Regions from separate parts of the Paenibacillus sp. MABNR03 genome, predicted to be linked through region 1. Evidence: a T-box and tRNA genes for the amino acid it is inferred to sense, from the RefSeq annotation. Region 1 holds a T-box; the other holds one or more tRNA genes.
The links. The T-box of region 1 lies ahead of AAIH57_RS27815 (valine--tRNA ligase). A T-box ahead of a tRNA ligase gene usually reads a tRNA of that ligase, here a tRNA-Val.
Positions count from the first base shown of each region.

Region 2: it encodes a tRNA-Val, which carries the amino acid that the T-box ahead of AAIH57_RS27815 (valine--tRNA ligase) is inferred to sense. The anticodon was not compared.

Region 1 covers NZ_JBCIYR010000010.1:64,496-80,929, reverse strand. The annotation lists gene AAIH57_RS27850 (rod shape-determining protein) at 1-636, opposite strand, end outside; gene radC (RadC family protein) at 822-1,511, opposite strand; gene AAIH57_RS27840 (Maf family protein) at 1,546-2,157, opposite strand; gene AAIH57_RS27835 (DUF4321 domain-containing protein) at 2,251-2,493, opposite strand; gene AAIH57_RS27830 (SPOR domain-containing protein) at 2,638-3,831, opposite strand; gene murC (UDP-N-acetylmuramate--L-alanine ligase) at 3,950-5,269, opposite strand; gene AAIH57_RS27820 (bifunctional folylpolyglutamate synthase/dihydrofolate synthase) at 5,326-6,702, opposite strand; gene AAIH57_RS27815 (valine--tRNA ligase) at 6,780-9,446, opposite strand; T-box leader at 9,505-9,790, opposite strand; gene AAIH57_RS27810 (LysM peptidoglycan-binding domain-containing protein) at 9,952-11,490, opposite strand; gene AAIH57_RS27805 (RluA family pseudouridine synthase) at 11,626-12,534, opposite strand; gene hemL (glutamate-1-semialdehyde 2,1-aminomutase) at 12,531-13,835, opposite strand; gene hemB (porphobilinogen synthase) at 13,979-14,983, opposite strand; gene cobA (uroporphyrinogen-III C-methyltransferase) at 15,115-16,434, opposite strand, start outside.
Region 2 covers NZ_JBCIYR010000003.1:582,478-598,911, reverse strand. The annotation lists gene gndA (NADP-dependent phosphogluconate dehydrogenase) at 1-1,244, opposite strand, end outside; gene AAIH57_RS17915 (hypothetical protein) at 1,416-2,015, opposite strand; gene AAIH57_RS17910 (YktB family protein) at 2,234-2,860, shown strand; gene AAIH57_RS17905 (MFS transporter) at 2,981-4,273, opposite strand; gene AAIH57_RS17900 (aminotransferase class I/II-fold pyridoxal phosphate-dependent enzyme) at 4,451-5,926, shown strand; gene AAIH57_RS17895 (DUF1292 domain-containing protein) at 6,110-6,427, opposite strand; gene AAIH57_RS17890 (copper amine oxidase) at 6,526-7,080, opposite strand; gene AAIH57_RS17885 (hypothetical protein) at 7,308-7,508, opposite strand; gene AAIH57_RS17880 (SDR family oxidoreductase) at 7,608-8,348, opposite strand; gene AAIH57_RS17875 (TetR/AcrR family transcriptional regulator) at 8,353-9,006, opposite strand; gene AAIH57_RS17870 (hypothetical protein) at 9,158-9,340, opposite strand; gene AAIH57_RS17865 (YdhK family protein) at 9,441-10,004, opposite strand; gene AAIH57_RS17860 (organic hydroperoxide resistance protein) at 10,196-10,615, opposite strand; tRNA gene AAIH57_RS17855 (tRNA-Val) at 10,930-11,002, opposite strand; gene AAIH57_RS17850 (hypothetical protein) at 11,142-11,390, shown strand; gene AAIH57_RS17845 (GNAT family N-acetyltransferase) at 11,628-12,071, shown strand; gene AAIH57_RS17840 (DUF3892 domain-containing protein) at 12,181-12,417, shown strand; gene AAIH57_RS17835 (hypothetical protein) at 12,610-12,891, opposite strand; gene AAIH57_RS17830 (hypothetical protein) at 12,885-13,097, opposite strand; gene AAIH57_RS17825 (DUF3889 domain-containing protein) at 13,361-13,681, opposite strand; gene AAIH57_RS17820 (manganese catalase family protein) at 13,956-14,858, shown strand; gene AAIH57_RS17815 (DUF3221 domain-containing protein) at 15,030-15,617, opposite strand; gene AAIH57_RS17810 (hypothetical protein) at 15,723-16,037, opposite strand; gene AAIH57_RS17805 (FecCD family ABC transporter permease) at 16,329-16,434, opposite strand, start outside.

The DNA.
Region 1 (16,434 bases):
TTTCAATTGTTCAGATGTACGCTCACCGATCATTAGGTTGTACTGACGTTTAATGTACTGAATGATTGATTCGTCCATTTCATCACCAGCTACACGAACCGAACGACTTGTTACGATCCCGCCGAGGGAAATGACAGCCACTTCTGTCGTACCGCCGCCAATGTCCACAACCATGCTGCCTGTTGGTTCCCATACTGGAAGATCTGCACCAATGGCTGCTGCAAATGGCTCTTCAATCGTATATGCCTCACGTGCGCCGGCCTGTTTCGTTGCATCTTCAACCGCACGCTGTTCTACCGCTGTAATTCCGGATGGTACGCATACCATAACGTTCGGATGACGTTGGAACATCGAGCGCTGTTTTTGCGCCTGGCGAATAAAGTATTTGATCATCGTTGCCGTTGTATCAAAATCAGCAATAACGCCGTCCTTCATTGGACGAATGGCACGAATGTTACCAGGTGTACGTCCGATCATTTTTTTTGCAGATTCCCCAACAGCCTCAATGCTTTTCGTATCTGTTCGCAGGGCAACAACCGAAGGCTCCCGCACCACAATTCCTTTTCCACGTACATAAACCAGTGTATTCGCTGTCCCCAAGTCAATACCCAAATCTTTCGTAAAACCACCAAACATAACGTAATCTCCTTTTCTGCCTCATATAGCCGCTCCATCAACGTTCAGAGCGTTTCATTTTCATTTCCGCTGCAATCCTGCAGGGTTCATCATTCATTTATATTTGCTGCATCTGTAAAGTGAACCTATCTTCTACGGACAACGCCGTCAATATTCATAGGAAAACATCAACGCCAACCATTATATTATACTAAGCCCTTCTCCTTCAAACTTACGTATGTTCCGTCGCCGATAATGATATGATCCAGCACATCTATGCCAACGATTGAACCAGCTTCGATCAGTCTCTTGGTTATTTGGATATCCTCAGGACTAGGTGTAGGATCACCACTCGGGTGGTTGTGTGCACATACGATCGAGGCACTGCTGCATTTGATGGCAGCACGAAACACTTCACGTGGATGTACAATCGAAGCGTTAAGGCTGCCCATGGAGAGTGTTTCCTGGGCAATAATATGGTTTTTGCTATTCAGGAAAAGGCACACAAAGTGCTCCTTCTGCAAGTAACGAAGCTGTTCGAGCAGAATGTCTGCTGCATCACGAGGTGTACGGATTGAAGAGGACTGTACCCGTCTGCTCTTCGCAATCCGGTGACCAAGTTCAATGCCAGCCTTGAGCTGGACCGCCTTGGCCATACCGATCCCTTTCATTGCTGTCAACTCGTTCAGACTCATATCCATCAGCGAACGAATGTCACCCGCTTCGCTCAGAATACGCTGTGCCATATGCACTGCTGATTCCTGCCTTGTACCCGTCCGAAGTAAAATAGCCAGCAGTTCTGCATGGCTTAAGGCGCCCGCCCCATATTCCATCATGCGTTCTCTCGGGCGTTCTTCATGGGGGATGTCGCGCATCATGTACTGAGGCGACTCCATATACTCCCTCTTTTCACATCGTCATTTCCCAAAATCAAGCTCGCGGCAGCACATGGACTCCGAATCCATCCAGCATGTCACTCAGCAGGGAAAGAGGCAAGCCCACCACATTAAAGTAGCACCCTTCAATGCGGTCTACCAGTGAAGCGCCAATTCCTTGAATTGCGTACGATCCGGCTTTGTCCATAGGCTCTCCTGTCTGAACATACGCACGAATCGTAGCCTCGGACAGCTCCTTCATCGTTACATCCGTCTGCCGATAATGCACAACGGATTTTCCATTTCCGGCATCAATGCAAGCCACTCCAGTGAACACACGATGTGTACGTCCCTGAAGCCTTGCTAACATACGCTCAGCGTCCTGTTGATCCACGGGTTTGCCCAGAATGTCTCCATCCAGTACAACAATCGTGTCACTGCCCACAATGACAGCGTCCTGTTCAAGACCCTCAAGGCCACGATAGACTGCCATTGCTTTGCGCATGGCGAGTTCCTGAACAGTTTGCTCTGGAGTCCATTCCGGCGGTGTATCTTCATCCGCGTGGCTTGGTATTACTTTGAAAGCTAATTGGAGTGAAGCAATCAGGTCTTTGCGCCGTGGCGAAGTGGAAGCCAGAATAATCGGGCGCGATTGTGATCTATTCAAAATGAACGGCTCCTTATGCTACGGCGACATCCGTCCTAATCACGATAAATAGATGTCATACGTTTAGTTTCTTCGTCAAAAATCGTCATACTCCTACAGTCTGCGATACAGCCATACAGCGGCAATAATGCCGATCAGACTGAGAAGGCTCATTTGAAATTGAAATGAAATGTCATAACTGATAATGTCCAGATCAGCCTGCGGTGACCAACGTATGGTCGTGGCTTTGGTTAGAATGGCAACAGCCTTTACCGGCTGCAGTGCCTTGGCGATCCACGCTCCGGCCATCCAGCCGAGCAGCAGAAACAGCAATAACATGCCGAAGTTTTTTTTCATCGGTTATCTTCCCTCGCCATTTTTTGACACCCACATTATTATACGGGGTTTTGTACGTCAATACAAACACAAATCCGGCAAGGGGAACTATTTCCAGTTCCTTGCCGGACAGGGATTTCGGGGCAGTGTTAGGGGAAGGAAAACTTATTGCTTTATCCCCTCAAGCCATTTTTTCTGCTGTAAGACATAATCCATCAGATCGGATTGTACGGACCACATGTGCACATCGGAGGGATTTTTGTTATATTCAGCAACTGCTGTAATTGCGCTGTTCATCGATTTTTTCATAGCCGAAACGATGGGCTCCGCCTCCTGTCCCACTGCTGCTGAAAGTTTCCCTACACCTGTTAGCCAGGATTGGTGCTGATTCTGTAAAGCCGTCATTGTTTCAGCAGGCACAGGCTCAGGAGTCACCTGTCCGAGCTGCCCGATCGACAGTGTCGACAGTTGTTCCACCAGTGTCGAACTGCTGCTGAAAAACAGCTGAACATCTTCCTGGTTCATGCCCAGAGCAGCGGAGTTTACTGCGGGATATGCAATTTCTTTGACATACAGCTCAACTCCCTCAGACTTAAGACGAGAGCTAAGCAGTTTAGCTTCCTCTCGGTCAGCGGATATGCCTGCATACACCCGATTCCCATCATCCGGATCCGTTCCCGCGGCAATCCCTGCCTGCGAGAGCTCAAGCTTGGCCTGTTCAGCACGTTCAGGTGAACTAAACACGCCATACTGTAGCGCATAGTAGCTGCCCCCATTCAACACCGACTGAACCTGCTGCTCCGTCCCTGCTGCGCCTTGTACTCCCGTTACACTCGATACCGGTTGATTGGTTTGAGGAAGGACCCCCGGATCTGTTCCTTCCCGATTAAAAAAGGAGAGAATGACCATACCGAAAAGAGCGCCGGTTACCAAAGCTCCCGTGACTGAACCAATCATCTTCCAGCCTCTTGGAGGACGATTTCGCTTATACGAGTAGTGATCACGATCCGCCATCCAATCGTGGCCCTCATAGTTGCTGTCATCAGGTAGCTCCCTCTCATTTTCCTCGGGATCTATAACACGGTCCGAATAGACATACTGCGGCTGCATCAGCTCCGAGTTTTTAACCTTTTTCTGATCAGACTCCGATTCTAGCAAGCTTGTCCCTGGCAATGTTATCTCTCCCCAATCTCCAGGGATATCTTCCGGTGTCCAGGAAGGTGTGCTATCCATCCGCGCCGAACTCTGTGAAATCTCATCCGTCAAGGAAGGAAAGGCTCCGACCACCTTCTCCTCCTTGTAATTCGGCTTGTCCGACTCGTTCTCCCCAAAACGAAATGTCATTCTAGCATTGCTCACCCCGTACCCTCTCCTTTGTTCCATTTATATCAACTATATGACTGGAGACAATGAAAGATTCCGGGAATTCAAAAACCCGCCTGCCTCCATACGAGGACAAGCGGGTCAGGACCATGATTTATTTCAAGCCTTTGGCGAGCGTATCGCCAACTTTCCAAATATCCCCTGCACCCATGGTGAGTACAAGGTCTCCCGGCTGTAGACGATTCTGCAAATCAGCTACAACTTCTTCCTTGGTAGGGAGATAGCGAGCAGCCGCATTACTGTTCTGAACAATCAGTTCAACCAGTTTGGCGGAGTGCACACCTTCAATCTGTTTTTCGCCGGCCGGGGAGTAAATGTCGGTAATCAGCACCTCATCTGCCTCCGCGAAAGCACGACTAAACGCATCCAGCAGGAAAAAGGTACGGGTGTATCGCTGCGGCTGGAACACTGCAATAATACGTTTCCCTGTCGCTTTCGCTGCACTGATGGTCGCCTCGATTTCAGTCGGGTGATGTGCATAATCATCGATAACCAGAATATCCTGTGCTTCACCAAGTACCTGGAATCTGCGTTTGGCCCCATGGAACTGGATAATGGCTGCCGTGATCTTCTCGAACGGAATGCCCGCTTCCAGACAGGTAATTACCGTAGCCATAGCGTTATAAACATTATGTTTGCCCGGAACAGAAAGCTCTACCGTTCCCAGAGCGGTACCCTGATGGCTCATCGTGAAGGAGATCCGGCGATCACCTAACACGATATCCGATGCCATATAGTCAGCCTTCTGATCAATACCGTACGTCGTGATTCGAGATTTCAGTTCAGGCAAAATGCTCTGAATGTTCTCATCATCCGCACAGACAATCGCTGTTCCCTCCGGACGAATTTGGCTCAAAAATTGAACATACGCCTTTTTGAGTTCCTCAAAGTCACTGTTGTAATTCTCCAAATGATCCGCTTCAATGTTGGTTACAATACCAAGCCATGGATGGTATTGCAAAAACGATCCATCGCTCTCATCCGCCTCGGCAACAACCCAGTCACCTTGACCTGCCTTGGCATTGGTGCCCAGATTCATGATCTCCCCACCAATGATATAGGTCGGGTCTGTATCGCATTTGTCCATGACAAGTGCAATCATGGAAGATGTTGTCGTTTTACCATGGGCACCAGCAACCGCCACACCCTTGCGTTCGTTCAACAAGCGCGCCAGCATTTGCGCACGGTGAAGAATCGGGATATTAAGCTGCTCAGCTGCCACACGCTCCACATTATCCGCCGGAGCCGCCGTAGAGTAGACCACGAGATCTGCTCCATTTACATGTTCTGCCGTGTGCCCGATATATATTTTCGCTCCCTTGGCTGCCAGCTTCTCGGTCAACTCCTGTGAAGCGACATCCGATCCGGTAACGGTGTATCCCATTTCCAGCATAACTCTTGCGATGGCACTCATGCCATATCCGCCAATCCCTATAAAATGAACGTGTTCTGATGTATTTAACAAAACTTTCACCAACCTTTTTCAGAATCGGTTTGATGCAAAAGGGCTGCCCGCACATCCGCGATGAGATACAATGTGCCGGACACCACCCCCAGATCTTCCGCTTCCGTCCGTGACTTCAATAGATCAAGTGCCTTCGCCCAATCGGGCTCGACGATGATTTCCAGATCCTGCTTCGCAATGGCGGGACGTACCCGCTCGACGATCTGCAGCAACTCGGCTGCATCCATCTTGCGTCGAAAATCTGGCTCGGTCAGGATCAGCGTATCCACTAGTGGCAGTATATGCTGCAAATACGCTTCGTGATGCTTATTCGCCAGCATGCCCATCATCAAATTTAACTTGTTGTGAGGATATACGTCGATAATGCTCTTGGCCAGTGATTCTGCCCCTTCCGGATTATGCGCTCCATCCAGTACAATTCGGGGCTCATCCACAACCTTCTCGAACCGGCCAGCCCAAAAGGCATGCTCCAATCCAAGTGCAATATCTCTGTCATCCAGCATAAACGCCATGTATTGCCTGAGCAATTCAAGCACCATAAGAGCACACGCAGCATTATCAATTTGATGTATGCCCTGCATGCGAATCCGAACATCCAGCTCACGGAACGGCCCTGTAAAATGAAAAGATTGACCATTCTCATCGCTATTCAGTCTATGGTAAGAAAATTGTTCTCCTGACAAATACACGGTTGATCGGAGCTGGTGTGCCTTTTCCTGAATCACCTTCACCGCCTCCGGCTGCGTGACACAGGTGACAACAGGTACGCCTGGTTTGATAATGCCCGCTTTTTCTCCCGCGATCGCTTCAATGGTGTCTCCCAAAACATCCGTATGATCCATACCGATATTGGTAATCACCGAAACCACAGGTGTAACGATATTCGTTACGTCCATCCTTCCCCCCAGTCCAGTCTCCCATACTACGACATCCGGATAACACTCTTCCGCATAGTAGAGTAGTGCAAGTGCCGTAGACACTTCGAACATGGTAGGTGACCCTTGGGAAGTGGAAGCCATATCTGTGACCAAAGGATGAAGTCGATTCGCCAGCTTCAGCAGCGTCTCTTCCGGAATATCCTCACCGTTGTACTGAAAACGATTCGTGAATTTCGTGATATACGGAGATGTAAACGTGCCGACATCGTATCCCGCCTGAAGCAGCACTGACGTCAAAAAAGCGCAAGTCGAACCTTTACCGTTCGTTCCCGCGACATGAATAAATTTGAGACGTTGATGAGGATTTCCCAGCAGTGACATCAACTCCATGATTCGTTCCAATCCGGGTCTGATGCCAAAAGGAATAAGGCCATTGATCCAGTCCACAGCCTCGTCATACGTATGCAGAGGGGCAATAGTACCCGTGCCATTAAGTTCCGTCATAGGTTTCACCTTCGGTCCCGAGTTTGATTGAAAAAATCGGCCGGATGGCATGTTCCTCTCCATCCGACCCAGAAATATTAACCTTTCAGTTCCTTGATCCGGGCAATGACTTTATCCCGTTTATCCGAATAATCCGCTTGTTTGGCGCGTTCTTCCTCAATAACCTTGGCTGGTGCCTTGGCCACGAAGCCTTCGTTTGCCAGTTTTTTCTCTACACGGAGTACTTCGCCTTCAAGGTTCTGCAACTCTTTCTCCAGGCGAGCCACTTCCTGCTCAATATCAATCAGTCCTGCCAGCGGCAAGTACAGTTCAGCTCCCGTAATCACAGCACTCATTGCCTTGTCCGGTGAACTCAGATCAAGTCCGCTGTCGAACTCGGATGTATTGCAGAATCGTTGGATGTAATGGCTGTTGCGTTCGATGATGCTGAATGTCTCGGCGCTGTTCGCTTTTACCATCAATTCAATCTTTTTACTCATTGGCACATTCACTTCTGCACGGATGTTCCGTACGGCACGAATGGTATCCATGAGCAGGTTCATCTCAGCAACGGCTTCCGTATTCTCCAGCGCAGGGTCATACACTGGCCAGGAAGCAAGTGTAATCGTCTCGCCTTCATGAGGCAGGTGCTGCCAGATTTCTTCCGAAATGTATGGCATGAACGGGTGAATCAGGCGCATGGTGTGATCCAGAACGTAAGCCAGTACCGATTGTGTTTTTTTCTTGGCAACCGGATCTTCACCGTAGAAGGACAACTTGGCAAATTCAATATACCAGTCACAGAGGTCATCCCAGATAAAGTTGTACAGCAAGCGTCCTGTTTCTCCAAATTCGTATGCTTCGATTAGACGCGTAATATCGCGGGAAGTTTCGTTCAGTCGGTGCAAAATCCAATAATCCGCAGTTCCAAGCTCTCCACTAATGTCGCGATCTTCGTAAGTGAAACCTTCCAGATTCATCAGTGCAAAGCGTGATGCGTTCCAGATTTTATTCGCAAAGTTGCGTGCCTGTTCTACCCGCTCCCAGCGGAAACGAAGATCTTGGCCTGGCGTGCTGCTGGTGGAAATCATGTAGCGCATCGCATCTGCACCATATTTCTCAATAACATCCAGCGGATCCACACCATTACCGAGTGATTTGGACATTTTGCGTCCGTCTGCATCGCGAACAAGACCATGCATCAGGACATCTTTAAATGGAATTTCGTCCGTGAACTCCAGAGCAGTGAAGATCATCCGTGCAACCCAGAAGTATATGATGTCATATCCGGTTACAAGCACGCTTGTCGGATAATACCGTTTCAGATCCTCTGCATCTTCCGGCCAGCCGAGTGTGGAGAAAGGCCACAATGCCGAACTGAACCACGTATCCAGTACATCTTCATCCTGTCTCAGCTTGCGACCAGCGTATTCCGGCAGCGTGGTTGGATCTTCAGCGGATACAATAATTTCACCCGTCTCGTCGTCGTACCAGGCAGGAATTCGATGTCCCCACCACAACTGGCGGGAGATACACCAGTCACGGACATTTTCGATCCAGTTCAAATATGTTTTCTCAAAACGATCCGGAACAAAGTTTACACCATCACCGTTTTGCTGTTTTTGGATGGCTCTTTCTGCCAGAGGCTTCATCTCAACAAACCATTGTGTGGACAAATATGGCTCAACGACAGCTCCTGTCCGCTCGCTGTGTCCAACTTGGTGCGTGTGATCCTCAATGCTGATCAATACGCCCTGTTCCTGCAGATCTGCTACAATCTGCTTACGGCAGTCGCTGCGGTCCAGACCCTGGTATTTGCCAGCCTCGGCATTCATGGTACCTGTCTCATCCATCACTGTGATCTGAGGCAGATTATGACGAAGACCCACTTCGAAGTCATTCGGATCATGTGCAGGTGTAATTTTTACAGCACCGCTTCCGAATTCTTTATCCACGTAGTCATCTGCGATAACCGGAATCTCACGGCCAATGATCGGCAGGATCAGCGTTTTGCCAATCATGTCTGCATAGCGCTCATCCTTCGGATGAACTGCAACCGCAGTATCGCCCAGCATCGTCTCCGGACGAGTGGTCGCCACTGTTACGTATCCGCTTCCGTCTTTGAGTGGATATTTCAGATGATACAGGTGTCCCTGAACCTCTTTGTATTCAACCTCAATATCAGACAATGCAGTACGGTTTACCGGGTCCCAGTTGATAATTCGTTTACCTCTATAAATGAGGCCTTTTTCATACAGTTGAACAAACACCTTGCGCACCGCTTGGGAAAGCCCTTCGTCGAGCGTAAAGCGTTCACGTGAATAATCAAGCGACAAGCCCATCTTCCCCCACTGCTGACGGATCGTTGTCGCGTATTGTTCTTTCCAGTCCCATACTTTATCCAGGAACTTCTCGCGCCCCAGATCATAGCGGGTTAAGCCTTCTTCACGCAGTTTCTGCTCCACTTTGGTTTGGGTAGCAATCCCTGCATGGTCGGAACCTGGGAGCCACAGCGCATCATAGCCCTGCATCCGCTTGGTCCGAATCAGGATATCCTGTAATGTGAAATCAAGTGCATGACCGATATGAAGCATTCCGGTTACGTTCGGGGGTGGAATTACAATGGTATACGGCTCAGCATCCTTGCGCTGCCCAGCCTTGAAATACCCACGCTCTGTCCAGGTGGAGTACCATTTTTGCTCCGCAGCTTTCGGGTCATACGTCGTCGGCATTTCAGTTGCAGCTGATTTTTTTTCTTCAGACATGTGTCATTCCTCCGTTACTTAATCATCATCGCCAAAAAACAAAAAAACCTTTCATCCATCAAAGGACGAAAGGTTAGCTTTCGCGGTACCACCTTTGTTTCACGCAGACAGAAAGAAGATACATGCCTTTCTGGGGCCTCACGTGACACTTCAAGCAGATAACGGCTGCTACCGGCCCATCCTACTTCAGGAACAAATCACAAGTACTTGATTCATTATTCCTCATATTCAAACAGGCAACTCCCGGGCGACTTCGATCAGTTGGTTCCTGCGGAATTTCTCAGCGCTGCAATCCCGCTCTCTGAAAGGCCATGCTGTCTACTACTCCCGTTCCACGTTGTTCTTCAAAAAACCTAAACACATCATACCCTGACCGTGCCCGATAGTCAACCTGACAACAGCGGAAACAGGCGGCAGGCTTGGGTGCAGAACCAAAAAGCTGCAAAAACCCGCAATCCTGATCGGATTGCGGGTCAGTGCGGATCGTTATTTCACAGGTCAGAGGTCAGGGGATGTATAAAATCTGCCCTTCTTCAACAACCTGTTCGGACAAACGATTGTATAACTGGAGTTCCCGGGTACTCAATTGATAACGGTCAGCAATGGTATCCAGTGTCTCTTCACGCTGAACAATGCACAATTTCACTTTGCGGAATGGCGTCTGATCGACGATCGTACCCAGAAACAGGTTCTTCCATTGAACATCATCAGCCTGATAGGGTTCTTCCTGACTGGTACCCGCGACCGACTCGTCCTCCCGATCCGATTCAGCATCGCGCACGGATCTGCCCGAAGACAACAGGGAGGAGATGCCTACCCCTTCTTCCTGTCTTGATGAAGATGCCTTCTTGCTGCCAAAAGCCACTTTGAGCTCCGGCTTGTCTTCCGTCTCAGCCACAGGTTCTGGAATAAACGAGGCAGACTCCACGGCCTCATCTGCACTCCCTGCTTCCAGCGAAGAAGGTCTCTCAACCTCAGCAGTTTCAGGTTCAGACGCGGCGAATACATCCTGCCAATTTTCTGCCGGAACTTCAGCCGCAGGTTGATCTTCCTGCTGGGAGATCGATCGGGACTCAAAATTCCAAACATTCGAGGCGGCTGAATCTTCCGAAGTTTGTTGGTTCAGCCCCGTGTTTGTATGTAAGGTCTCCACGGAAGGCTCGGACCAGACAGACGACGAATCTTCGGCGAGGGGAAGCAAAGGCTCTGACTCCGGATAAGAAGCAAGCCTGTCAGCAGTCTCCGCCATAAAAGAAGAGACAGGCGAAGGCGAGCTGGACACCTCATTCTCAGCAATTTCATCGTCTTGAGTAATTAAGGATGGATATTCTTCGTCAGCAGGGGGTCTGTTCTGACTTTCCTCTTCATAGGGATCTTCACTCGTCTCAGCATAGAGCTGTTCAGGTGCAGGGTTTATCTGGGATTCCGACTGGGTGTCTGCTTCATAACGAATATTTTCGTCAGCAGGTTGCAGCAAATGGTTAGATTCTTCCGCCGCATACAGAGATTCAGCAGCTATGGAAAGACCTTCCTCTTCACTACGTTGAAGCAAATACTCCTGTGCAAAGGTGTTCAAACCAACATCCGTTAACCCTTCTTCAGGGGTTCGGTTACCCTGCTGCGGATCAGTTGAATGTACGACAGTAAACTCGTCTGCTGACCAGGCCTGAGTCTCTTCCACAGGAAAACCCTCTATGCCACGCAGTGACAATACACCCGTAATATTCAGACTGCGGCTGGATAACAAATCCACATCAAAATTTTCAATCTCAATTGAAATATCCTCAAGTGATCTTACCCGATTCAGGGGAACCGTGATTTCAACCGGAATAAAATGCTTCAGCTCCTCCGAGATCTCGTTCTCTCCCCTGTATGCACCTGTAAGCAAAAGATGGCCTCGCAGCGTTGCATGATCATCCTGACCGATGACTTGAATGCGCGGGTATAACTCAATTTCCTCCAGTTCCTCAATGGCTGGGACTCCCTCGGACAAATGAACGCGCTCATAAATATCGAACCGTAAACCATAAGGTTGATTCAACAAAGGTGGCGTCCTCCTTTCGGCATATGTTCACCATGATCCTTCTCATGGGACTGATCCATGGTCCAAATCCTTCGTTACCCCATCTATATGCCATGGATGAGATGAGCATGCCACCTTTGTTCAATCCTTAACTTTTTATCGGGAATTGCCTTCCCGCTGTGCGAGCTGCCAAAAATCAGAAGGCCATGGATCACGAACTTCAATCAATGCCCCGGTAAGTGGATGATTAAACATTAACACTTCTCCATGAAGAGCCTGACGTCCAATCGCATCAGGTCGGCCACCATATAGCAAATCACCAACAAGCGGGTGTCCGGAATAACTCAGATGTACCCTGATCTGATGCGTACGCCCTGTATCCAATATCAATCGCACAAGTGTGGCACGTTCCCATACTTCCCTTATCTCTACATGTGTTACTGCCTCCTGACCACCCTCGGAAACACGTCTGCGCTGCTTATGATGTCTGTCCTTGCCAATTGGAGCATCAATTTGGACGAGTTCCGGAGATACCTGACCTTCGACAATGGCTGCATATTGGCGTCCAATCTCTTTGCGCCGCATCGCCTCATCCAGCTTGGCAAGAGCAAAAGCATTTTTGGCATATAAAACAGGACCCGTTGTATCCTCATCCAATCGATGCACATGGCGCACATTCGCGTCGATGCCATTCATTTCATAATAGGAAGCCACTGCATGGTCCAGCGTGATTGCATGATCGGCACGGCTTCCATCGGGATGGAGCTTCATACCCGCGGGTTTGTGCACCACCAGACAAAAATCATCCTCAAACAATACACTCATATCCGCCCAGCGAGGCTCAACATCAATGGGCTGAGACGCAAAAAGGGCCAGCCGAAGCCGGTCCCCTGCCAGTTGAATTCCGTGATTTGCCTTGAGCTGGCGGAACAGTTTTTCCGGAAACTGAAGTTCAGAGAGCAGCCATTGCTCAGCCGCAAGCTGCCTGTCTGAACTGCCTGTTACCACTTTGCCTGGCATCAGCTCAAGCCATTCTCCACGACGTTTCCAACTTTTGATCATCATAGAGATTGAAGTGCCTTGCGGTTCGCTTCAATGGTATCGTCAATATCCTGCTCCGTGTGCACACCAGAGACGAACATGCCTTCAAACTGGGAAGGTGCTACACTTACGCCATGATCAATCATGGCTGCAAAGTAGCGACGGAATTGATCCAGATTGCTTTCTTTAGCTGCATCGTAATTGGTTACCGGGACATCACTGAAAAATGGACATACCATGGAACCAACACGGTTAATCGTTACCGCGATCCCCGTCTCTGCTGCGTTTTTCTCAAAACCGGCTTGTAAACGTGCAGACAACGTCTCCAACCGGTCATAGACTTCTGGTGTCAGCAGTTTGAGTGTCGTGTAGCCTGCTGCCATAGCCAGTGGGTTACCACTCAATGTTCCTGCCTGATAGATTGGTCCGGTTGGAGCAATCTGCTCCATCAGATCCCGGCGACCGCCATATGCTCCAACCGGGAGCCCGCCGCCGATCACTTTACCCAGACAAGTCAGATCAGGTGTAACACCATAACGGCCCTGTGCACAGTTCAAGCCTACACGGAAACCGGTCATGACCTCATCAAAGATGAGCAAACTGCCGTACTGGTTGGTCAGATTGCGCAAGCCCTCAAGAAAGCCGGCTGCCGGAGGTACAACTCCCATGTTGCCGGCCACAGGTTCAACAATGACAGCAGCCAGTTCCTCACCGAAACGTTCAAACGCAAGGCTGACCGATTCCAAATCATTGTAAGGTACTGTAATTGTATTGGTAGCCACTCCTTCAGGAACCCCTGGGCTGTCAGGTAATCCAAGGGTTGCAACGCCTGATCCCGCTTTGATCAACAAACTGTCTGCATGTCCGTGATATGAACCTTCAAACTTCAAAATTTTGCTGCGACCCGTTACTCCGCGTGCCAGCCTGATGGCACTCATAGTTGCTTCCGTACCGGAGTTGACCATCCGCACAATATCAATGGAAGGCACACGTTCGCAGACGAGTTTAGCCATTTCTGTCTCCAGCAGCGTTGGGGCGCCAAAACTCGTTCCTTTAAGGGCGGTCTCGCGCAGTGCCTCCACAACTTCAGGGTGGGCATGCCCCATAATAAGCGGTCCCCATGAGCCTACATAATCAATAAATACGTTGCCATCAATATCGTAGATTTTGGAGCCTTCTCCGTGTTCCGCATAGATTGGGGTAAGTCCTACCGATTTGAATGCCCGAACGGGACTGTTTACGCCTCCAGGTATGTACTGCTTGGCTTCTTCGAATGCGCTGCGTGAGCGCTCATCATTGCGTCGTTTTCCTTGTTGTGCAGTCATGGAACATCCTCCTTAATAGTGAAGGCCCTGCTCGTGCATGGACAGTCTTAATCCATACAGCGACATTTTCGAGTCAGGCAGGGCCATTAATATATTTGAACCAGAAAGTCTCATTCAATGAACAGGAATATGGTTACAACGTGCTATTGTTTTTCAGCCAGCCAGCGGGAAGCGTCTTTTCCATAATACGTAATGATCATGTCCGCACCCGCGCGTTTCATGCTGAGCAGAATTTCCATGGCGACCTTTTTCTCATCAATCCATCCCTGCATAGCTGCTGCCTTGACCATGGCATACTCCCCACTTACATTATAAGCGACAAGCGGAAGATCAAATTGATCCTTAATCGTGCGCATGACGTCCAGATAGGAAAGTGACGGTTTCACCATTAGCATGTCCGCTCCTTCCAGCACATCCGTTTCGGCTTCGCGCAGCGCTTCCCGGGCATTCGCAGGGTCCATCTGATACGATTTGCGATCCCCAAACTGCGGTGTGGAATCCGCTGCTTCACGGAAAGGTCCGTAAAATGCGGATGCATACTTGACGGAGTATGACATGATTGGAATATGGCTGAAGCCATTCTCATCAAGCCCTGCCCGAATGGCCTGAACGAATCCATCCATCATGTTGGATGGGGCAATAATATCAGCGCCTGCTTTGGCCTGGGATACGGCTGTTTTCACGAGCAAATCCAGCGATTCATCATTCAGAACATCCCCGCAAATGTGCCCGTCCACTTCAACGGTATGCACCATGCCGCAATGTCCGTGATCCGTAAATTCGCACAAGCAGGTATCTGCCACAACCAGCAGCTCCGGATACCAGGATTTGATCAATCTCGTTGCTTCCTGCACAATGCCATCTTCAGCAAATCCGGAAGTACCCACACTATCCTTGGTCTCAGGAATACCGAACAGCAATACAGCCGGAATACCCAGCTCAGCAATCTCTTTCACTTCTTCCTGCAAACGATCAAGCGAGAAACGGAATACGCCCGGCATGGACTTGATTTCGGATTTTACATTTTCTCCGTAGGTTACATAAATGGGTTGGATAAAATCATCCACTGTCAGATGCGTCTCTCTGACCATATTGCGAATGCCTGCGGATTGTCTTAAACGACGGTGTCGTACAATTGGAAAACTCATATAGAAACATCCTCTCTGAAGTAAGTAGCACAAAAAGGGAAGCGCGCCGGTATCCTAACGAATTCAGCACGCTTCATCCAGCATTTTGTATATAAATACGATCTATTGCAATAGCGGTCTGATTCTTGCAATCAACGAGACAAAGCCCCATCTACAGAAGGTGTCCGTTTCCAGTCGCACAGAGCAGCAATCAGGCTTTCGATCGTTGCGTCTGCAGCCATCAGTGTCACCTTCAACCCCGCGGCTTCGGCCGTCTTGGCAGTCACCGGTCCGATGCATGCAACCTCGACATTTTTTAACAAAGGTAATGGATCTTGCAATCCCATGCGTTTAAGCATCTCCATGAAGTTGGTGACTGTTGAAGAGCTTGTAAATGTTACAGCGTGAATACCGCCTTCTTCCAGCAGTTTCAGGAGTTCGTCATCATCTTCACCCGCCAAAACGGTGTCATAGATAATAGCTTCTGTGACCTCAAGTCCACGCTCCCTTAACTGATCAGGCAACCATGATCGTGCCAGATCCCCGTGGGGAAGCAGCACTTTTTGACCTTCTTTCAGCTCACTTTCGAAAGCTTCCAGCATGCCTTCCTGCTGAAAAGGTCCCTTGATCACTTCCGCAATAATACCGTGTTTACGAAGGGCTTCAGCGGTCGAAGGTCCTACCGCAGCGATTCTCGCTTGATGGATCTGGCGGATATCCCTACCCTGTAGTTCCAGATGACGGAAGAAAAATTCCACGCCATTTACACTGGTGAAAAATACCCAGTCAAATGTATTTAACACATCAAAAGCACCTTTGACACTTTGCCTTGCAGTCTCACTGGAGGGCATAACCGTTTCAATCACCGGAAACTCGTACGGCTCACCGCCAAGTTCCTCGATTCGGTTCACCAGTTCGCTCGCCTGACTGCGAGCTCGCGTCACCAGTATTCGTTTGCCAAACAACGGCAGTGCCTCAGCCCACTTTAACTGCTCACGCTGGTTCACCACATCCCCCACCACAATAACTGCAGGTGGTTGGAAATTGGCAGCAATGACCTTGGCCTCTATATTTTCAAGCGTACCTATGAGGGTATCCTGCTCCGCTCTGGTTCCCCAACGAACCAATGCGACAGGGGTCTGTGCCGGACGGCCATGACGGATGAGCTGTTCACTGATATAGCCGATTTTGGCTACACCCATCATAAATACAAGTGTACCCGTTGCGTTCGTTACTTTATCCCAATGAATGCTGCGATCCAGCTTGTCCGGGCTCTCATGTCCCGTAATAATGGAAATGGAAGATGCATAATCGCGATGGGTCACCGGTATTCCGGCATAAGCAGGTACACTTATGGCTGCGGTAACTCCAGGCACAATTTCAAAAGGAACACCGTTTTTGCGCAGCAGATCCGCCTCTTCGCCTACGCGTCCAAATATCGTCGGATCTCCGCCCTTCAGCCGGACGACCAC
Region 2 (16,434 bases), on a different contig from region 1:
TGTTGTACTGCAGCTGCTACGACTTCACGCCAAGCATCCTGGTAGGATTCAACGATGTTTTGGAAGTACGGATCGAGAAGCAGGTTTTTGAGTTCTGCATCTTTGTCGTACGCTTCTTTGATGTTTTGCAGGAACTGTGAGCGGATAATGCAACCGCCGCGGAAGATCATGGCGATGTTGCCGTATTTCAGATCCCAGCCATATTCATCGGAAGCTGCACGCATTTGGGCAAAGCCTTGTGCGTAGGATACGATTTTACTTGCGAACAACGCTTTGCGTACGCTCTCGATAAATGCCTTTTTGTCTCCGGAGTAAGCTTCTGCCTTCGGACCATTCAGGATTTTGCTCGCAGCTACACGCTCGTCTTTCATCGCGGACAGGAAACGTGAGAACACGGATTCTGTAATCATGGACAGAGGTACGCCGAGATCCAGCGCGCTTTGGCTTGTCCATTTGCCTGTTCCTTTTTGTCCGGCAGCATCCAGAATAACGTCAACCATTGGTTTGCCGGTTTCCGGATCGTATTTGGAGAAGATATCAGCCGTAATCTCGATCAGATAGCTGTCCAATTCGCCTTGATTCCACTCCGTGAAGATTTCGTGCAGTTCCTCAACGGACACATTCAGTACGGACTTAAGCAGGTGGTAAGCTTCACCAATCAACTGCATATCTCCGTATTCAATGCCGTTGTGGACCATTTTCACATAGTGTCCGGCACCGTCCGGTCCGATATATGTACAACAAGGATCGTCACCAACTTTGGCAGAGATGGCTGTCAGAATCGGTTCAACCAGCTTATACGCACTTTCCTGTCCGCCTGGCATAATGGAAGGGCCTTTCAGCGCGCCTTCTTCACCGCCGGATACACCTGTACCAATGAAGCGAATGCCTTTGTCTTCCAGCTCTTTGCTGCGGCGTTGGGTATCAGGGAAGTATGCGTTACCTCCGTCAATAATGATGTCACCCTCATCCAAGTGAGGCAGCAATTGCTCAATGGTCGCATCGGTAGCTTTACCGGCTTGTACCATGATCAGGATTTTGCGCGGGGATTCCAGGGATGCCACGAACTCTTCAATGGAGAACGTGCCCGTGAGGTTTTTGCCTTCAGCCTCTTTCAAAAGATCATTGGTTTTCTCCGGGGAACGGTTAAATACCGATACCGTGAAGCCTCTGCTTTCAATGTTAAGGGCCAAATTTTTGCCCATTACTGCAAGTCCAATGACACCGATCTGTTGTTTTGCCATCTGGGTCCTCCATCCTTTGCTCCAATAATTTTATTGAAATTGACTCTCAACAATACCCCCATTTTAACGGTTTTACGCATGGAAGTGAACCCCGTACCCCTGCTGCGCAACGAGAAAACACCCCAAATGTCTGAGGTGTTCATCGTATTTTCATAAATACGGCCTTCGTGCTCAACCTTCGAGCATCAGCATAAGTCCGGACAGACGCTTTAATGCTTCCCGGCAGATGTCGGCTTTCTCCACGTTATCCATCTGAATGGCAGCGTGCAGACGCTCCAGTTCATCATCAATTTCCATCCGCAGAAGCATGAGCCGCTCTTCTCCTTCTCGCGATAGAAACATCTCTTCCATCTCCTCCGCCGTCGGCGCGGGTTCCTTTTGAAAAATGACACGCTGTTTGAATCCGGATACTTCCACGAGACGTATAACCTCACCAAACAATATGTTCTCCACCGTCATCTGCTGATCCTTGAAACGTTTGACAACCGCATGCCCACGTGTATCCCCAATCAGCTTCTCCAGCCATTCAGCCAGCTTGGCGTCCTTAATAATGTAATCGCCTGTCATTTTGTAGTTCCCACTGCGTGTCTGTTGAAAACGGAGCTTTACCAGTTTGCGCCCGGTGCGGACAGACAGAATAAAAAAGGATTCATCCTCGCTCCAATATAGTGAATACCCTTCACGAATAAGGTCTTTGATCAAATTTTGGATATGCCGACGGTTGAACCGCAGCTCCAGATTGCAATATTCAACTTCATAACTCTTATTCACGGCACTCCCCTCCATCTGTACCGGATGTGTTCCGGTCCTCTTCTTCCATTGCTTCTTCCGTATCGGCTTACCCTATTTTATACTTCATTTTATGTAAGGGTACTTGGTTATTTGACTATTTTTCATCGAATGAAGCGGGGGAATTGATGTTTCCGCGGATGCACAGGGGCAAGCCCCCGAATTTAATGATATAATGGACGCGAAATGGAGGAATACAGATGACTTTCTCGGGTTTTGACAGCACCGATTTTGATGTATTTCAGGTTCCCGGGTTGGAACCGCGTATGGAAATGCTGATTGAACGGGTCCGGCCCAAGCTGGAAGAGCTCGGTACAGAGCTTACACCTTTTCTTACTGAGTTAAGTGGAGAAGAGATGTTTGTTCATGTGGCCAAACACGCGCGCCGTACTGTCAATCCGCCAAAAGATACGTGGGTAGCCTGGGCAGCTTCCAAACGTGGATACAAAGCACTGCCTCACTTCGAAGTGGGCATGTTCGATACGCATGTGTTTGTCATTTTTGCTCTCATCTACGAAAGTCCGAACAAGACAACGTTCGCAGATGGCCTTGAACGCCAGTTGAACGAAGTCCGCAGCAGCCTGCCTGGGACGTATTACTGGTCCATGGATCATATGACGCCCCACGGTACACTGCAGAAGGACATGCAGGATGAGGATTTTGATAAAATCATTACAAAGCTGAAGACGGTAAAAAAAGCCGAGGTGATGTGCGGTCTGCGCATTGATCGCGATGATCCGCTTGTTGCTGACGGGGACAAGTTTGTGGAAACGGTGCGCTCGACGTTCACGACGTTACTCCCGCTGTACAAGATGTCTTTTGCTTAATCGGACAAAAATTCTGACCCTCTACAACATTTCAGTTAGAAATGACTCTCGAAATGTTGCAGCGTTTATAACAAAAGGAGTTCCAATACCGGTTAAACCGGTACAAGAACTCCTTTTATTTCATTTGGCCGGTGCTGTGCGATACGGTCTTCTTGATAATACAAAATGCACAATGGCAAGCCCTGCCATAACAACGGCACTTCCGAAAAATGGCGCGGGGTGGCTGATATGATCCCACAGCAATCCTGAAACGATTGGCCCTACGACCATGCCGGATCCCTGGAGGGTGAGGAAAAATCCCCAGATCGCTCCGCGTTCTCCCTTCGGGATGAGAGTAGCCACGAAGGTGTTCCATGCCGGCAAAATCATCGCATAACTCACCCCTACCAGCATGACAATACCAAAAACAACCGGTATGGATGTTATTAACGCAAATGCGAACAAACTTGCGGAGGCCAGCAAAAAGCCCATATGCAGAAATAGGGATGTCCCGAACCGATCCACCAATTTACCCACGGGCAGCAATGCAATGACCGTTATCCCGCCACCTGCGATAAGCAGCAAGCTATAGAGGTTGGGGGAAATATGCAGATCTGTTCGGGTGTACAACGTAATGACCGGACTGAGCAGGCCAATCACAAAAGATTGCATGAACAGGGCCGGATATACGAGTGGGTTCACATTAAGCGTGCTGCGTACCCGCTGCAGCGTGCCCTGAACGCTCTCTTTGAGCCTGATCAATGGTGTAAGCAGGGTCGGCTTCGGCGGAACCTTAACCGCTGTTCCCTTCGATTCTGCTGCGGTCTGCTGACCTTCCACCACGACGCGGCCCGGAAGAATCATGGCGACCAAAATAACGAGAACTGCACAGCCAAGAAGCACCAGAAATACGGTACGGTAATCATGATCCGTACGCTCAAGCAGCCAGTTCATGCCCACCGGTCCAAGTCCCGTTCCACCCAGAGCGGCCATTTCCAGCGCCCCCATGGCTGTTCCGTTTTTGTTCTGAGGTCCTGATAGCGCAGTCACCCCGGTCATGGCACAAGGCCAGAGCGGTGAAGTCCCCACACCAAGAATCAAACAGGCCATGGCAAGTCCAAATGCACTTTTGAAAAATATAATCATGATTACAGCGATCAATGTGCAGATCAGGGCCGTTACCATCGTTGCACGAAACCCGATTCGTTCGGCTGCCCAGCCCGATGGAGCACGGAACAGATTATCACCCAGGTATTGCAGGGCAAAGGCCACACCAATTACTCCTGCAGACAATCCCAAAATATTATCCATATACACTGGCAGAATGGCGACCAGCAGAGCTCCTTTAATCACTTCAACCAAAAAAAGTGTCAGCCACATTGCGATAAAAAACGGTGATCGCAAAATTTTGGCTGGTTTTGTTTCTGTTTGCATTCTTTTTCCCCTTTCCGGTGTTCACTGGCCCATTTCCTATCCATATTGTAACCGTCAGGAATACGCCCAAATCTTAGCAATTTGAAAATTTGTCAAGCCGACCGCTTGCATTCGGTTCCTAATTTGCTATACTCATCTTTGTTTGACATTTTATCAGGAAAGGTTGTGACAGCACTGATGGATCACCGCCGTACGCCGCTGTTTACCGCTTTAAAAAACCACGCGGCACTCAATCCGGTGCAATTTCATATCCCGGGACATAAAAAAGGGTTGGGAACGGATACCGAATTTCGTGAATTTATCGGCGATAATGCCCTCTCCATAGATTTGATCAACATCGCTCCGCTGGATGACCTTCATCAGCCTACCGGTGTCATTGAGGAAGCGCAGATTCTGGCAGCCGATGCTTTCGGAGCCGATTATACCTATTTTAGTGTGCAAGGCACAAGCAGTGCGATCATGACCATGATTTTGTCGGTATGTGAACCGGGTGACAAGATTATTGTGCCCCGTAACGTGCATAAATCGGTCATGTCTGCCATTATTTTCTCAGGTGCGAAGCCTGTATTTGTCTCTCCTGCACAGGATGCCAATCTCGGTATCGATCATGGCGTGACTACAGGTGCTGTACGACGTGCGCTTGAGCGCCATCCTGACGCCAAGGCATTGCTGGTCATTAATCCAACGTACTTCGGTGTATGTACAGACCTGAAAGAGATTGTCGAACTGGCACACAGCTACCAGGTCCCTGTACTGGTGGATGAAGCACATGGCGTGCTCATTCATTTCCATGAGGATCTGCCGCTGTCTGCAATGGCTGCCGGAGCAGACATGGCTGCAACCAGTGTGCACAAGCTGGGCGGTTCCATGACACAGAGTTCCGTGCTGAACCTGAACACCAAAAATGGATTCGTGAATCCGCAGCGTGTACAGACTATTCTCAGTATGCTGACTTCAACGTCCACTTCGTATATCTTGCTTGCTTCACTTGATACGTCAAGACGCAATCTGGCACTGCACGGTCACGAAATGGCCCAAAAGGCAATTGATCTGGCCCAGTTTGCCAGACGCACCATTAATGATATTGACGGGCTATACTGCTTCGGCAAAGAGCTGCTCGGTACTGAGGCAACCTTCAATTATGATCCAACCAAAGTAACCATTCATGTTCGCCACCTGGGTATCACAGGTTATGAAACGGAGAACTGGTTGCGGGAACATTACAACATCGAGGTTGAGCTTAGTGATATGTACAATATTCTGTGCCTGATCACTCCTGGCGATACGGATGAATCTGTGGATATCCTGCTGAACGCACTACAGGATTTGTCCCGTACGTATTATCAGGTGAACCCTGCACATGAATTGGTGGTTAAGGTTCCAGACGTGCCACAATTGATGCTCACACCACGTGATGCGTTCTATGGGGATACGGAAGTCATTCCCTTCAAGGAATCGGCAGGACGCATTATCTCTGAATTTATTTACGTGTATCCGCCGGGAATTCCGATCCTGCTGCCGGGTGAGGTTATTACTCAAGAGAACATCGACTACATCATCGATCATGTCGAGGTTGGATTGCCGGTTAAAGGTCCTGAAGACCGCAGCGTGACCAATGTCAAAGTCATTGTGGAAGCAGATGCGATTTTCTAACGATCCTTCCTGAGGTTCGACTCGAGCGAGAAGTAACGATATTGAAGGACCAAGCTCCGGCTTGGTCCTTTTGTTGTTGGAGCGCATGCAAAATGCACTGGAATACGTACAAATACACGTAAGAAAACAAACAAAAGGCCCCCTGAAATCAAGGAGCCTCGTTGTTCTATTCCATAAATTAAATTACTCTTGTCCTGCAACGAGTTCGTTGTATGCCGCTTCAACACGGTTCCACTCGGCTTCGTCTTCAATATTGTAGAGCACCATTTCCTCGTCTTCTTCTTCCATACGCAGGATGATGCCGTCAGCTTCAGGATTGTTACGTTCCAGTAGGAGCGCATAAACATGGTTTTCCACGTCAAACGTCTCCACCAAAACCATCTCCACGTCATTTCCGTTCTCGTCTGTCAGAGTCAGAAGAACTTCTTCATGCTCGTGGTCGTGGTCATGGTCGTGACCGCAGCCGCAGGCATCGCCGTGTTCATGTGTGTGATCGCTCATTGATATACCTCGCTTTGTAAATAGAAATTGTGTAACCTTGCATATCGTAACATGTTCGCAGAGCTAGGTCAATTTACTCAGCAACGTTATTTTTCGCTTCAATCGTTTAGCGCGGTAATGATTTTCTCAGCCACCAGCACGTAATTGCTGTTTGCATTTTCTTTAATATAAAAGCCGACCTGGTATTTGCCCGCACGGCTGAAATCATACGTAAAATCGTACGTTCGGAACCAGAAATTATCCTTCTGGGTTTTGAGCTCCTGAGATTGGATATCCTTCACCTGTCCACTCGGATTGGTGATGGTTACCTTCACTGCAGCTACATCCGTTGTTAAGCTGTCCACTTGAGAAAACACATTGAATTTCAATTTGCCAACGTTCACATTGCCAAATACCGTGTCTCCCTTAAACAGAAAAATATGTACATTCGGCTTAATCACCGTTACTCGCTTGTTGCTGTTATCCCATTTGGCGATCCCTCCTGCTTCTCTCACAGGTACGTAGGTCGTTCCATCAATGAGATAACCTCCATCAGCTGCTTCCTTGCCGTTAATGAGAACCCGAATCTTCTCGTTTACGGAATCCGCAAACAATAAAGACCCGCCGAGCAAGGAGAATACCGTGACACACAGCAATATTCTTTTCCATTTCATTCCGTCAATATTCCCTCCCCTGCTGCAAGCTGTTGTACATTTATACTGCAGGTTTCACTACAAAGTTGCGCTGTTTTTCATCATTTTTCATTTTTTATCCAGAAAATTTTCCACCCCTTGGAATGATCAAAAAAGAGGCATTTCTCATTCGAGATCGCCTCTATTACTAGGTTATTGTAAATCCGTGCTTACACGAACTTATTCTGGGAAACTTCAGCGTTACATGGTTAGGATGTGGTGTGTCGAGTCAGGATGCAAGGGACTCCTTTACCTACTGCCCCTGGCGTCCGCATGCGTGCAGCATAATCCATGCCTCTTACACAGGGTGTCTTACATCGCTCACATACATCTGAAGTAACCAATTTCATGGATACTCGGATTTTGTCACTTTTTAACGCTGGTGCTTTTTTGCCTTTTGCCTTTGCCATCCCGGATTCCCCATTTCCGCAAGTGCTTACTGATGTAGTGCATCATATGGGGATTCGCCCGGTTTGGTGTCAAAGCCGTGAACTGTTCCGATGTAAAAGTTAGATAAAACCGCCGTTTACACGCATTGTCTGTCCAGTGACCCATTGGGATTCAGGGCTGACGAGGAAAGAAATGACGCTTGCGATATCCTCCGGCTCGCCTAAGCGACCAAATGCATTCATTTTACGCAACCCTTCAAGCTGCTGTTCGGTCTTGCCGACGGTAAACAGTTCCGTATTCACAGGACCCGGTGCTACGGCATTAATCGTAATTTGTTTAGACCCAAACTCTTTTGCAAGCTGACGGGTAATTTGCTCCACTGCCCCCTTAGTTCCTGCGTACACACTATATCCAGGGAACATCTGTCCATTCACGGAAGTCGAGAAGTTCACAATGCGCCCTTTGTCCTCCATATAATTCAGCGCCTGCTGACAGGCAAAAAACGTGCCCTTCACATTAATCGCAAACTGCTCGTCAAACTCTTCCTCGGTCACTTCCGCCAGAAGGGTCGTTTTCATAATCCCCGCATTGTTGATCAGAATATCCACTTTGCCCAGCTGGTTAATCGTTTCGGAAAATAAACGCTCCACCTCATTTTTTCGTGCCAGATCAGCCTGAATGGTAATGGCACGAACGCCCTTTTGCCGTGCAATTTCTGCCACTTGCTCAGCCTTGTCTGGGCTGTTCGCATAGTTGATGACGACATCTGCTCCAAGCTCCGCGAGCTGTTCCGCAATGCTCCGTCCAATTCCCCGCGACGAACCTGTTACGATGGCGACTTTACCTGATAATTTTTTCATAAAATTAATCCCTCCCTATGTTTAGATGAAGCATTCCTAGCACCACCAGCAACCAGACCTGCTCGAATTCCTCATCAATCGTCTGACTATGCCATTCATAAGCATGTGCCGGGTGATGAAAGCGAGCCGTTGCATGTAAAATTGCTGCCGCTACTTTTCCAGGGCTCTTTATATTAAGATGGTCATCCTGCTGTATAATCTCAGTCAAATGCTGTGTTAACTGCTCCACATGTCTGTAAATAATATCTGCTGATTCCTGTGTGACCCTGGCATACATTTCAAATAACTCTGTGTCCGAACTCGCATAATGACGCTTAAGTTGAATCAAAGTCTCGATGTATAATTTTAGATGTTGTATTCCTTCTTTCGGGTTACTCCTCTCCCGTACGACTTTCCCGAGTGGAGCAATAATCTCATCTTCCAGCCACTGCGCAGTTACGCCTTCGAGCAATTCCTTCTTGCTGGCATAATGTCTGTAAATGGTTCCATGACTCACCCCAAGTAATTTGGCCACATCTGTAACGGAAGTTTTGGAAACGCCATAACGCCTGATCGTTTCCTGCGCAGCTGTAATGATTTGCTCTTTAGTTAGAAATTCAGAAGCTTTGTCTTTTGCCATATCAACGAGATGATTTACGTTTAACCATCTACTTGTCACCTCCACCCTGAGGTTAGATTATCACAGATTTTAACAAATGACAAATAATGATTTTTGTCATTTGTTATCGATTGAGTATGTTTGGATTGTTCAAAACAAAAAAAGAGCCCATCAATGAGCTCTCTACCTATCTTTCACTTATGAATTGAACTTAGAAAACGTACTTAAACAATAAGAATAGAACCACCAGGATTCCGGCAAGAATCAGCCAGTTGCTGATTTCCCACCAAATGCCCTTGCCTCCACCCGACACAAGCTGTTGTTCACGCTCATGATGACGCTGACTGTGTGTTTCGGTCTCCGAGGCATGGGGTGGCTTGCTAAAATCCATCATATGCATCCCCCTCTCCCACTTTTTTTCACCATCCAATTCCATTATAACCCATAAATGAGTACAGAATTAATTATTAGGCTAATCTTGGTGATTCAGTATTCTATTCGGCAGACAATTCACTCTCTGTAACCCATTTATGATTTTTCACCAAATTCCCGCCGCTGGATGGCGTGTAATCCACCATATAAACTGTTGTTTGTTCGGCAGAATCAATGGTCGCCTTAGCCCCTTTCATACCAGACATATGATCAGCATTCAGTACAACCTCCGTTCCAGCTGCATAAGGTTGATCTGTATGATCCTGGATTTCCTCCTGGATCACCCATTTGTGATTCTTCACCGGGTCTCCCCCCGTTGTCGGTGTATACGTAACAGCATAAGCGGTCGTTTCATACGCTCCAACGATTGTCGCTTTGGCCCCTTTCATTCCGGACATATGGTCGGCACTCATTATCACCTGGCTGCCGGCAGGATATGTAGGATCGGTCTTTTCCTTAATCCCTTCTGGCAGCTCTCCCGAGTCGGAATGGTGCATTTCTCCCGCAGTGGCTGCATGATCGTTACTGCTGTGGTTCTGATCTGCGCTTTCTTTTTTGCCACATCCACTTACCATTAGACTTCCAGTGATCAATAGCGTCATCATCATCATTGCGTACTTCTTCATAGTAGCACTCCTTTGGGTTATGAATCTCAATCTTAATAATATACCCCATATGGGTATATTTCAATCATCATTCTTCCCCATTACTGGTTTAAAAAATAAAAAAACACCTTCAACTTCGGTATCCCTTTTTGTGCCAAAGGACAGCCGTTTGAAGGTGCTTGAGATTTCTGAGCGAGTATATGACTCCGTAATTACGCCATTCCTACAGTTACATTCACATTACCTTTGATGCCTTTGGAGTATGGGCAATAGTCATGGGCTAGTTTGACAAACTTATTTGCTGTCTCCTCGTCCAAGCCTTCGATTTTAACTTCCAGCTCAACTTCCAACTTCACTCCGTTGTCTGAAGGATCCGTAACAAGCATGACGGTTGCAGCTACGGTGCTTCTCTCAATTTCCACCTTATGTTTCTTCAATTGAAACTCCAAGGCCGAGTTAAAGCAAGCACTGTATCCGGCTGCAAACAGCTGCTCCGGATTCGTAGCCGTGGTCACTTGGCCCCCAAGCTCTGGAGGTGCAGCAACATCCAGCATAAACACGTTATCCGGCGATTGCACAATCCCTTGACGTCCACCTGTATTAATTACTGTTGTTTCATATAATGTTTTCATTTGGTTTTACTCCTCTGCATGATTAATTTATTTTTTGTAAGTGATTATTATTTTGTTTTGTTTACAATTTGATTGTACACAATTTAATTGTGGTTGTAAATGATTATTTGTAATAAAAAAAGAAGCCGCTCATCTGGCGACTTCTAGTTTTCGTATTTTAAACTTTTCTCACTATGAAAGGAAGACCTTACTGCCTATCAGATTTGAACGAATATAATCGTTCCTCCTCAATCCGCTCTAAAAGATCTCTCTAACTTCCTTTCATGCTCACTCTAAACAAGAAAAAGCCCTTGCTACGCAAGGACTTTTCGTTATGATCTGTAGTGGGCTCGAACCACTGACCCCTACCCTGTCAAGATAGTGCTCTCCCAGCTGAGCTAACAGATCATGATATCATATGGTTTTTCAATGAAGTAACAGTATCATACCAAGTAAACGCGTACAATGTCAATAGTTTTGTTGGTTATAATCATTGAAATTAGAGCAAACTAAGGAATGATTACCATTTCAACAAGAGGTGAACTTTGTGCAAAACGTAAAAGATCGTAAGCCGCAGTTACATAACAAAAGATTTGGCTTTACACTGACCCTTATCATACTCGTCGTTCTCACGATTTCCGGCTGCGGTCTGGAGCGAGATGAACATACAGTACAATTCCAACAATTACAGCATCCCAATGAAACAGACGATCTACCGGTATGGCTTGACGTCTATTCCAAATCCGTCAATCAGGATGTTTACTCACCCCAGGGAAACAGTGAATTTTTGCCCTGACCTGCTACAACTCCTCACTCATCTTCATCCCATTTTCTGGAGTAGGCTTTTTTGGTTACGTAATACAATAAAGCAATCATTCCCGCGGACATCAAGAGTGTAATGGTCATAATTCCTGCCATGCCCATTACCCACACCTCCTCTCCCATTATGTTCCAGACTCAACTATACAGGAAAAGCAATTTTTTGTATAATGCAGTCTGATATGTCTCGCATGTGCAGAAAGAAGGAATGGAATTGGCAGCCGAAATTAGTTATGTAACGACAGAAGAACAACTCCAGCAAGCATTGGGCATTCGCCATCACGTTTTTGTATTGGAGCAGCAGGTGCCTGCAGAAATTGAAATTGATCAATATGACGTCATCAGCCCTGACGTACACCATGTGTTATTAAGTACAGACGGAAAGGCTGTAGCCACAGGACGCCTTATCTACTACAGCAAGGACACCGCCAAAATGCAGCGAATCGCTGTGCTCGAGTCTCATCGTTCATTCGGTTATGGACGTGTTCTCCTACTGGCCATGGAAGAGCGGGCACGCGAGCTTGGCCTGGCCTACTCTGTACTGGATGCTCAATGCCAGGCACAGAAATTCTATGAGAAACTCGGTTATGAAGTGATTTCGGAAGAGCCTTTTTATGACGCAGACATTCTCCATGTCCGCATGAGAAAGAGTTTGTAAAACCTTATTCGGGTGTAAATCTACGATGTGATGCATACTTATCTTTGATTCGGACAGGCTAAAGAGGAACTCAAATTCCCATTTAGTCAGACAAGGAGAGTGTGACATTATGGATCAAACGACACGCGAAAGCTTCACAGCAGTACAAAAAAATGGTGACGGCGATCTGACTGGCTTTCAAACTTCATCCGGACGCATACTGGATTACCAACAAGCCCTGACCGAAGTGCAGGCAGGCGCCATTGCTGGTGTGAATGTCTTCAAAGGTAAGGATGGGGAAATGTACATTCGTGGTGATGCGGACGGCGATCCATCCAACAATCTCGACCAACTCCCTACTTTTTAAATCAGTATTTTGCATCATTCGATTCCACTCGCTCCGGGGTACAATATATAGACGAATAGGACCATTACGATCTCTATATTGAAGATTGGAAGTCGCTTATTGGATTTATACAAAATGCTCAAATAAATGAACGCCAGCAAGCGCCAATCCGGCATACCGGGTTGGCGTTTTTAATTCTATATGATGTCTTTCCTAGTACTCCAAAAAGTATTTTACAGCATCGCCAGCAGGCTGGCTTTTGCGGATCGGCTGCGTCTCCTGTTCCCATGCCTGCACGATTTGTATCCCTTCCAGAGTGGACTTGTTCTCCCATACAATATACTGCCTCCGTTCAAGTTCCAGCAATGATTCATGAATGAGAGCCCGACTGCGTCCCGTCTTATTCTCCAGCTCATCCATTCGGGGTACACGTCGCCGCTGTCCAGCATAATTGACGATAATTCGTAAAATTTTACGTTCAAAATCGTTTAACATATCCCTGCCTCCCCATCCTTATGAAGTACCGGACGCCATGCCAGAACGCCTTGCTCCAGAAATGTTCGGGGTGACCCGTCTGCGCCTGCGGATGCTCTGATCCTCCCCCCATGCACACTGTTAATTCGAATTTGCCGCTGCGTGATATGCCCTGCACGATCCATGTACACGAGTTCCACCATCTGACCAATATACTTTCCCAGCATAATCATCCCTCCAATAAGAACGTTTGTTTGTATATCTTATTATATGCGAACATAAGTTCTTTATTCAATAACTAAAAAAAGGATTTTATACTGGGCATTTTGCATAAATCCAGTGAGCGATTTCCAATATTCAATATATAGATCAAGGTGGTTCTTTTCGTCTATATAGTGCACCTGTGAGCCAGAAGAATGGAATAATGCAACATAACGACAGTAAAAAACCAGACTTCACCTCTGTATCAGGGAACTCTGGTTTTATTTCTTCAGTGTCGGTCCGATTCACTAAATTGGACTTTTTTTAACTGCTGCGTATTCGGATTAAAATCAACATTGACATACACCGCATATTGTTTTCCGTCTTTGCCCCGCACCCACAACTTGAACTGTTCTCGGGATTGATTGGCCGTCAGTGAGGTGCGTCCAATGTGTTTGTAGTCCAAGATGTCCACATTATACTTGGTCTGGGTTTCTTTTACCGCGATGATTCCCCATTTCGCATAATCGGGAACGGGTGCCGCTGAACTGGTGGTTAGTCCCGTCAAACTCAGCATAACCGTCATCAGCGTAACAATGAATATTCTCATATCAATCACTCCTTGGGGCTTGTTTTCGTTAGCCTGCCCTGCGGGAGTTCGTTTTACACCATCAGGTAGTTGATTAAGTATCCATAGCAAAAAATATATAGTTGTTCTGATTGTACTTGTATTGTATCTAATTGGAAACCAGAAGTTCCATATCCTGCGTACGTCTTAAGGCCCAACTATGAATTTTTGGGTTTGATTTCCATCTTCTATGTGTAATAGGCCTTGATAGAGTACGCTATTATCTGAACATCTATTTCGAGGAGGTTATACCCGAATGTTCAAACGAATGGATGAAATCTTGATTGAGATCCCCAATGTCGAGAAGCCCGATCCAAATGCAGCAGCATCCATACAGGAACTGCTAGGTGGCAAATTTGGAGAGATGTCAACGTTGAACAATTACCTCTACCAGTCGTTTAATTTTCGTTCCAAGGAAAAATTGAAGCCTTTCTATGACCTCGTCATGAGTATTACAGCCGAAGAGCTGGGTCACGTGGAGCTGGTGTCCCACGGGATTAACCAATGTCTCAGAGGTTCCACCCAGTACAAGGAGCCAGATGATACTCCTTTGGGTTCCGTGAAGGACGCACGTCTATCCTATCACTACCTGGCAGGGGCACAGGGAGCCATGCCTTTTGACTCCATGGGCAATCCGTGGACCGGTGCGAATGTGTTCAACAGCGGTAACCTGGTCGAGGACCTGCTGCATAACTTTTTCCTCGAATGTGGAGCACGAACACATAAGATGAAAGTTTACGAGATGACCGACCACCCAGCAGCCCGGGAAGTTGTTGGTTTTCTGCTCGTACGCGGCGGTGTACACGTAGTCGCCTATGCCAAAGCACTTGAAATTGCAACCGGGGTGAATGTAACCAAGTTGGTTCCGATCCCTTCCCTGAACAACAAAGCGTTCACCGAAGCCCGGAAATACGAAGAAAAGGGTGTACACACGAAACTGTATACCTATAGCGATAAAGACTTTAATGCCATCAGCCAAATTTGGAAAGGAACACACCCTGAAGATGGACAACCTCTGGAAGTCATTCAAGGTGTTCCAGAAGGATTCCCGATTCCTGAAGCTCCTGCGGTGGAAGAAGAATTTGCTCCTGGCATTTCCCATGAGGACTTCGCAGAAATTGCACGTCGCCTGAAAATGGCGGGTAACATTGCGGATTGATTGATAAGTATAGTCATGCCATAACTTATATAAGCCCTCGTATCCTGCCAAACAGGGATCTGAGGGCCTTTGTTTTGTATTTACTCTTGAATCTCGTCTAGCATTATCTATGGATCTATGGATCAGTGCCCCATTTCTATCCTTCTCGATCCCACAATTGATCAGCACTCTTCATTCGCTTTCATGCTCTTGCACCGGTTCTACCGGCTCCACGTCTCGAACCTCGAGTTCAACGTGCGACTGATCTTGATCCACTGCCATGGCATCTCGCATGCGCACTTTCCATGTCCCTGTATCCGCCTGAAACTCAACATCTTCAATGACGGGAACGCTTATCTTTTCTCCATCAGGTAGATAAAGTCCGCCTCGAATTGCATCTGCCTCACTGATCTTTGCCCCATCCGGAGTAGCGGCTGTATATTCCGCAATGGATTCTGCTCTTGCACGACCTGGATAAGGCTCATTTTCAGGGCCTCCGTCCGTCCAGATTTCAACATAGGATCCCACCTGTGGATCAGGTGCGTTGGAGAACCATTTTGCCGGGTAATATCGACTTGCTCCTCCATTGGAACCGAAATCCTCATATTCCGGACTTACAACAAGGATAGAGTCCTCTTTGCGATCCACTACATAGCCGGTAAACCCTTTCTCTTTAGGATCATCGGATGGCGGCTGTGCTTGTTCATCTTGAATCTGTCCCGCACATCCTGTTAGACTGATGACCAAGAGCAATACGAGAACTGCAACACGATTGGACATATGTAAATCCCCCTCTTTGTGATCCAACAACTATGGCCATTCTTTCTCTCTAAATAGACGTCCTCTAACGGCCCAATGTTGCAACAAAAGAGCTATGGTCATCGTTCACTTCCTTTGGAATCTTTTGTACCCATACCTTCCCCATACAATCAATCCGACACAACATAAAAGAGCACAATATCCCCAAGCAAACAGCATCGCAATACCCAGCCCAATATTGGCATCCAGACGCTCATCGGTCAGTTCGGTGTATGAAGCAAAACCCAGTGGCAGGGCTCCCACAACAAATAGTCCGGTCAACCAGCCACGCCAACCTCTGAATCCCGTCTTTCCATCCATTTCAGAATGCTTTTTGATGCCTCGATGCAGAATGATCAGAAGCAGAATAAATATCAGCCAAGTGCCTAGAATCTGCAGCATCTCGTTCGCCTCCCGGGAAAGTAAATTCTCTTATTTTTATACAAAGCTTTTCCACCTGTCCATCTATTGTATTTTCGCCCCTCTCCGGTAATTAATCACATCGAAAATAATCCAAACAAACAATTTGCATAAACCCCAAGAGGACTTCCAAGGACCAATATAGAGATCGAAATGATCTATTCGTCTTGCATTGGAGCGAGTGGAATCGAATATGCAAAATACTGAAACAAAAAAAGCCTTCGAATTGCTCTACAAGAGCCAGCCGAAGGCGTTCCTTTACAATTAGAATTGCTATTTAGATCTGCTCAACAGATACAGGAAGTACGGTGCACCGAGGATTGCCACCAGAATTCCGGCTGGAATTTCGGAAGACAGAATGACGCGACCTAATGTATCC